3 regions of the Streptomyces sp. NPDC088747 genome follow, and region 1 is predicted to be linked to each of the others. Evidence: riboswitches for the same ligand, from Rfam matches in the RefSeq annotation. Region 1 holds a riboswitch; each other region holds the start of a gene.
What was found. Region 1 has a riboswitch for thiamine pyrophosphate ahead of thiC (phosphomethylpyrimidine synthase ThiC). Riboswitches for the same ligand answer to the same signal wherever they lie in the genome.
Positions count from the first base shown of each region.

Region 2: another riboswitch for thiamine pyrophosphate. It lies ahead of thiO (glycine oxidase ThiO); the one in region 1 lies ahead of thiC (phosphomethylpyrimidine synthase ThiC).
Region 3: another riboswitch for thiamine pyrophosphate. It lies ahead of ACIP79_RS25155 (thiamine ABC transporter substrate binding subunit); the one in region 1 lies ahead of thiC (phosphomethylpyrimidine synthase ThiC).

Region 1 covers NZ_JBIVKZ010000002.1:577,774-580,030, reverse strand. Annotated here, with positions in the region: gene thiC (phosphomethylpyrimidine synthase ThiC) at 1-957, opposite strand, end outside; TPP riboswitch at 950-1,106, opposite strand; gene ACIP79_RS07100 (YibE/F family protein) at 1,178-2,257, shown strand, end outside.
Region 2 covers NZ_JBIVKZ010000005.1:132,822-135,078, reverse strand. Annotated here, with positions in the region: gene thiS (sulfur carrier protein ThiS) at 1-101, opposite strand, end outside; gene thiO (glycine oxidase ThiO) at 98-1,339, opposite strand; TPP riboswitch at 1,337-1,450, opposite strand; gene ACIP79_RS13950 (hypothetical protein) at 1,503-1,907, shown strand; gene ACIP79_RS13945 (NAD(P)/FAD-dependent oxidoreductase) at 2,003-2,257, shown strand, end outside.
Region 3 covers NZ_JBIVKZ010000011.1:123,995-126,251, reverse strand. Annotated here, with positions in the region: gene rlmN (23S rRNA (adenine(2503)-C(2))-methyltransferase RlmN) at 1-916, shown strand, start outside; TPP riboswitch at 951-1,069, shown strand; gene ACIP79_RS25155 (thiamine ABC transporter substrate binding subunit) at 1,149-2,234, shown strand; gene ACIP79_RS25150 (ABC transporter permease) at 2,210-2,257, shown strand, end outside.

The sequences.
Region 1 (2,257 bases):
CATGTAGTCCACGCCCTGCTCGGCCTGCTCGATGACCGTGTCCTTGTAGATCCCCCAGGTCAGCTCCTCGGCACGGCCGTCCACCTTCTCCAACGCCTGGTAGAGCGGCACGGTGCCGATCGGCACGGGGGAGTTGCGCAGCACCCATTCGCGGGTGGTGTGGATGTTGCGGCCGGTGGACAGGTCCATGACCGTGTCGGCGCCCCAGCGGGTCGCCCACGTCATCTTCTCGACCTCCTCCTCGATGGAGGAAGTGACCGCGGAGTTGCCGATGTTGGCGTTGACCTTCACCAGGAACCGCTTGCCGATGATCATCGGCTCGATCTCCGGGTGGTTGACGTTCACGGGCATCACCGCGCGTCCGGCGGCGATCTCCTCGCGTACGACCTCCGCCTCGACGTTCTCGCGGACCGCCACGAACTCCATCTCGGGCGTGATCTCGCCACGCCGGGCGTACGCGAGCTGCGTCACGGCCTGTCCGGAGCGGCCCCGGCGCGGCTGACGCGGCCGGCCCGGGAAGACCGCGTCGAGGTTGCGGAGGCCGCCGCGCGGTGAGGTGTGCTTGATCCCGTCGTCCTCAGGGCGGACCGGGCGGCCCGCGTACTCCTCGGTGTCACCGCGGGCGATGATCCAGTTCTCGCGCAGCGGCGCCAGTCCCCGCCGTACGTCGGTGTCGACGGCCGGATCGGTGTACGGGCCGGAGGTGTCGTACAGCGTGACGGACTGGCCGTTGGTGAGGTGGACCTGACGGACCGGCACCCGCAGATCGGGGCGCGAGCCTCCGGCGTACGCCTTGTGCCAGCCGATGGACCGCCCGGCCTCGCCGTCGGCTGAGGGGACTTCGCCGTTTGTCGAGAGGACTTCGCCGTTGGCTGACGGGACTTCGCCGTTCGGTGACGTGGATGTCCCGTCCGTCTGGCCGGAGGCAGGCGTGCCTGATACGTCCTTGTTGGTCATGAGACCTACTCCCTACGCCGGCATTACCCGGTAACAGGTTCGGCGGTCGACGCAGCGGCTTCCGTCTGCCGATGTTTCATGTGAAACATCGCTACGACGAAGGTCAGCGCCCTCTCAGCCCGGTGCTCCGAGCTCCCGCGTGTGCAAAGGTGCCTCCACGCTAGCGTCCCATCGGGCGCGCTGAACAGTGGGCCCCGTGCGTTCTTGCGATGATCGGTCGGTGACCACGATGCAGCAGCCTCCTATTCCGCCGTCCGAACCGCCGCACGGACAGGGCCCCGGCGACGGCCACGGACACGGTCCGGGCGGGGGCCAGGGATCCGGTGGCGGGCAGGGCGGCGACGGCCACGGTCATGGGCACAGCCACAGCCATGGCCCCGCCGCCCCCGTCTCCAAGCACCTGCGCAAGGTCATCGCCGCGGTGCTGATCCCCTTCGCCGTAGCGGTCGTCGTGGGCCTCGTGGTGCTCTGGCCGGGCGGCGCACCCGGGCACGAGCGCACCGGCGTCGGTTTCGACCGGCAGACCCAGCAGGCGACGGTCACCAAGATCGACAAGGTGGACTGCGATTCGGTGAACGCCTCGGGGGAGACCCCGACCGGCGACACCTCCACCGCCGAGGGTTCCTCCGCGCAGCAGCAGGCGACGGGCGACTGCAAGAAGGCGACGATCCGGGTCGACACCGGCAACGACAAGGGCCGTACGTTCACGGAGATCGTCCAGCCGGACCAGTCACGCCAGTTGGAGGAGGGCGAGAAGGTCGTGGTCGCCTACGAGCCCTCCGCGCCCAAGGATCTGCAGTACTCCGTCAGCGACGTGAACCGCAGGATCCCGATGACGGTGCTCGCCGGGATCTTCGCCCTGGTCGTCGTGGTCGTGGGACGGATGCGCGGCGTCATGGCGCTGGTCGCGCTGGCCGTCAGCTTCATGATCCTGACGTTCTTCATCCTGCCCGCGATCCTGCAGGGCTCGAACCCTCTGGTCGTCGCGGTAGTCGGATCGAGCGCCATCATGCTGATCGCGCTCTACATGTGCCACGGCCTGTCGGCCCGGACCTCGGTGGCGGTGATCGGCACCCTGCTCTCGCTGATCCTGATCGGGCTGCTCGGCTCCGTCTTCATCGACTGGGCGTCGCTCACCGGGAACACGGACGACAACACCGGCCTGATCCACGGCCTGTATCCGTCCATCGACATGAGCGGCCTGCTGCTCGCGGGCGTCATCATCGGCTCGCTCGGTGTGCTCGACGACGTGACGGTGACGCAGACCTCCGCGGTCTGGGAACTGCACGAGGCGAATCCG
Region 2 (2,257 bases), on a different contig from region 1:
GAGGGCGCCGGGGTGAGTGCGGCGACGAGGGTGTCGAGGGCGGTGCCGGCGGCGATCCGCCGCCGCTCCCCGTTGACGAGGACACTGACGAGGACGCTCATGCGGGCTGCTCCGTACGGGCCGGGCTGAAGCGCTGGGGAGTGAAGGGGCGTGCCACCTCGGGGAGTTCACCGGTGGTCAGGGCGTGTGCCAGCGCGTCGCCGGTGACCGGGGTCAGCAGGACGCCGTTGCGGTGGTGCCCGGTGGCGAGGAGGAGGCCGTCGAGCTCGGTCGGGCCGAGCAGCGGCGCGTTGTCCGGCGACCCGGGGCGCAGTCCTGCGCGGGTCTCGGTGAGCGGCAGCTCGGTGATCCCGGGGACCAGCTCATGGGCGTCGCGCAGCAGCTCGTACACGCCGCCCGCGGTCACCGTGGTGTCCCAGCCCAGCTCCTCGCTGGTCGCGCCGACGACGAGCTCGCCGTTCTCGCGCGGCACCAGGTAGATCTGCCCGCCCCGCACCACGGCGCGCACGGTCCGGCTCAGGAAGGGCGCGTACGGCTTCGGCACGGTCAGCCGCAGCACCTGCCCCTTCACCGGGCGCACGGGCGGCAGTACGGCCTCGGGAACGCCCGCCAGGCGCCCACTGAGGCTGCCCGCCGCCAGCACCACCTGTCCCGCCGACAGTTCGGTGCCGTCCGCGGTGGTGACCCCGGTGGCCCGGTCCGCCGTGACGGTCAGCCGTTCGGCCCAGGTCCGGCGGAACACCACCCCGGCGCGCTCGCATGCGGTGACCAGGGCCTTCGCGAGCCGGCGCGGATCGACCTGGTGGTCGCCGTCGACGCGCAGTCCACCGCGTACGCCGGGCGCGAGCATCGGTTCGAGACGGCGGCACTCACGGCCGCTCAGCCACTCCGATTCGAGCCCCGACCGGCGTTGCAGGGCGTGCAGTTCACGCAGGTGGGCGCGGTCGTCGGCGTCCAGCGCGACGGCCAGGGTGCCGCACCTGCGGTAGCCGAGGTCCTGGCCGGTCGCCTCGGTGAGCTCGGCGGCGAAGTCCGGGTAGCGGCGCGCGGAGGCGAGGTTGAGGCCCAGCAGGGTCTCCTCGCCGTAGTGCAGTTCGGTGACCGCGGCGAGCATTCCGGCCGCGACCTGCGCGGCGCCGCCGCCCGGCTCGGGATCGACGAGAGCGGTCGTGAACCCGCGCTGCGCGGCCCGCCAGGCCGTCACGAGGCCGATGATCCCGCCCCCGACGACCAGGACGTCCGCGGTGCGCGAAGTCCGGTGCGCGTGGGACGTGTGAGGCGCGTGAGATGTGCGAGGTTCGTGAGATGTGTGGAACGCGTCCGACGGTGTACGCGACATGGGCGTCCAGCCCCTCCCTTCGCCGGCATGACCCGGATCAGGTTCGTACGGTCGGAGGCCGCTCCAGCCTCCCTCTCAGCCCGGTGCGTCCGGGCTCCCGCGAGTGCTTTACGTTGGCCAGCGTAGCCCGCTGCCGTATGTCTCAGTAAGGGAGCCTCCGTCCATGGCCCGTTCGCTCGACGGCCTCGTCCTGTCCCCGGTCGCCGACCAGGCACCCGGCCAGGTGGGCACCAGCACCCGCTTCGTCTACCGCGAGCGGGACGGCGTGATCTGGGCCGACTACGCGGGCGGAGACGTCGTACGCGGCCACCTCGTCGGCACCCGCGAGGGCGACCGGCTCGACTTCCGCTACGTTCAGCTGAAGCACGACGGCGACACCTCCTCGGGCCACTGCGTCTCCCGCGTGACGGAGCTGCCCGACGGGCGCGTACGCCTGGAGGAGACCTGGGAGTGGGAGTCGCGGCGCGGCAGCGGGACCAGCGTCGTGGAGGAGGTCCGGGCGGCCGAGGGCGACGCGGGCCAGGTCGGGGCGGGCGCTGTGGACCAGGTCACCGAGCACGCCCCCTGACTGACTCCTTGTCAGCTGTCTATGGTGATCAGGTGACCGAGAAGACGCGGGTTCAGGAGCGGGCGGTACGGCAGGTCGTCGTCGTGGGCGCCGGCATGGCGGGCGTGCAGACCGCGGTCGCCCTGCGTGAACAGGGCTTCGCCGGCGACGTGACACTGATCGGCGCGGAACCGCACCAGCCCTACGACCGGCCACCGCTGTCCAAGGCCGTGCTGCTCGGCAAGGCCGAGGGCTCCGCCTTCGACATCTCCTTCGAGGCACTGGGCATCGAACTGCGTCTCGGGAACGAGGCGCTCGGCGTCCGCCCCGGGGACCACGAACTGGACACCGCCACCGGCCCGGTGCCGTAC
Region 3 (2,257 bases), on a different contig from region 1:
CATCCCGGCCGCCTCGCGCGGGAAGCTCCAGGAGGCGCTGCTTCCTGAGCTGATGACGGTCGTGCGGCATCTGTCGACCGACCAGGAGACCACCCGCAAGACCCTGTGGCGGCTCTTCGACGGGACGCTCGTCGAGTCCGTGCTGATGCGGTACCCGGACCGGGTGACCATGTGCATCAGCTCGCAGGCCGGCTGCGGGATGAACTGCCCGTTCTGCGCCACCGGGCAGGCCGGGCTCGACCGGAACCTGTCCACCGGCGAGATCGTCCACCAGATCGTGGACGGGATGCGGGCGCTCAGGGACGGCGAGATCCCGGGTGGTCCGGCGCGGCTCAGCAACATCGTCTTCATGGGCATGGGCGAGCCGCTCGCCAACTACAAGAGGGTGGTCGGGGCGATCCGCGCGCTGACCGACCCCGAGCCCGACGGCCTCGGGCTCTCGCAGCGGGGCATCACCGTGTCGACCGTCGGGCTGGTCCCGGCGATCAACCGGTTCTCCGACGAGGGCTTCAAGTGCCGCCTCGCCATCTCCCTGCACGCCCCCGACGACGAACTGCGCGACACCCTCGTACCCGTGAACACGCGGTGGAACGTGCGGGAGGTGCTGGACGCCGGCTGGGAGTACGCGGACAGGTCGGGGCGCCGGCTCTCCATCGAGTACGCGCTGATCAGGGACATCAACGACCAGGCATGGCGTGGCGACCGCCTCGGCCGGATGCTCAAGGGCAAGCCGGTGCACGTCAACCTCATCCCGCTGAACCCCACGCCGGGTTCGAAGTGGACCGCCTCGCGGCCCGAGGACGAGAAGGCGTTCGTCGAGGCGATCGCCGCCCACGGGGTTCCGGTCACCGTTCGGGACACCCGTGGTCAGGAGATCGACGGGGCGTGCGGTCAGCTCGCGGCCACCGAGCGGTAACCTGGCTGCGTACATCCGCAAATCTCATATCTTCATATTCCGACAGGGGAGCGCCACAGCGCTGAGAGTGCGGCAGCCGGGTCACCGGTGGGCCGCAGACCCTCAGAACCTTGCCCAGGTCATTCTGGGTAGGAAGTTCGGTCAATACTCAAGCTGTTGCGCCCTGCCCGGGATCCCTCAGGGGTTCCCGGGCAGGGCCGCGTCTCTTCCTGGTCATCCCAGGAGGAATTCAGTGAGCAAGAAGAGGACGATCACGGCCGTCGGCCTTGCCGGTCTGGGGCTCGTCACGCTCTCCGCGTGCGGCTCCTCCGACTCCGGTTCGGGCAGTGGTGGTGACTCCAAGACCGTGACTGTCGTCAGCCATGACTCCTTCACGTACTCCAAGGACGTGCTGAGCGCCTTCGAGAAGGAGTCCGGCTACACGGTCAAGGTCCTCAAGGACGGCGACGCCGGGCAGGCCGTCAACAAGGCGATCCTCACCAAGGACAACCCGCAGGGCGACGTGTTCTTCGGCGTCGACAACACCCTGCTGTCCCGCGCGCTCGACAACGGGCTCTTCCAGTCGTACGAGGCCAAGGGCGCGGACCGGATCCTCCCGGAGTACCGGGTCGGCGGGGACGAGCACCGGGTCACGCCCATCGACTCCGGCGACATCTGCGTCAACTACGACAAGGCCTACTTCACCGAGCACAAGCTCGCTCCGCCGGCCTCCTTCGCCGACCTCGTCAAGCCCGCGTACAAGGACCTGCTGGTCACTGAGAACGCCTCGACGTCCTCGCCCGGTCTCGGCTTCCTGCTCGGGACCGCGGCGAAGTACGGCGACGACGGCTGGCAGGACTACTGGACGAAGCTCAAGGCCAACGGCGTCAAGGTCGTCGACGGCTGGGAGCAGGCCTACAACGAGGAGTTCTCCGGGTCCGCGGGAGGCAAGAAGGCCAAGGCGGACCGGCCGCTCGTCGTCTCGTACGCCTCCTCGCCGCCCGCCGAGGTCATCTACGCCGACCCCAGGCCGACGACCGCGCCGACCGGTGTCGCGGCCGGCACCTGCTTCCGCCAGGTCGAGTACGCCGGGCTGCTGAGCAACGCCAAGAACACCAAGGGCGGTCGGGCGTTCATCGACTTCCTGGTCACCAAGAGGTTCCAGGAGGACATGCCGCTGAACATGTTCGTGTACCCGGTGGTCGAGGGCGCCGCGGTGCCCGCCGAGTTCACGGAGTTCGGTCCGCAGGCCAAGGACCCCGAGACCCTGGACCCGGCCAGGATCGCCGACAACCGTGACCAGTGGGTCAAGTCGTGGACCTCACTCGTACTGAAGTAACGCCCCGGGTACGCGGGAGGTCC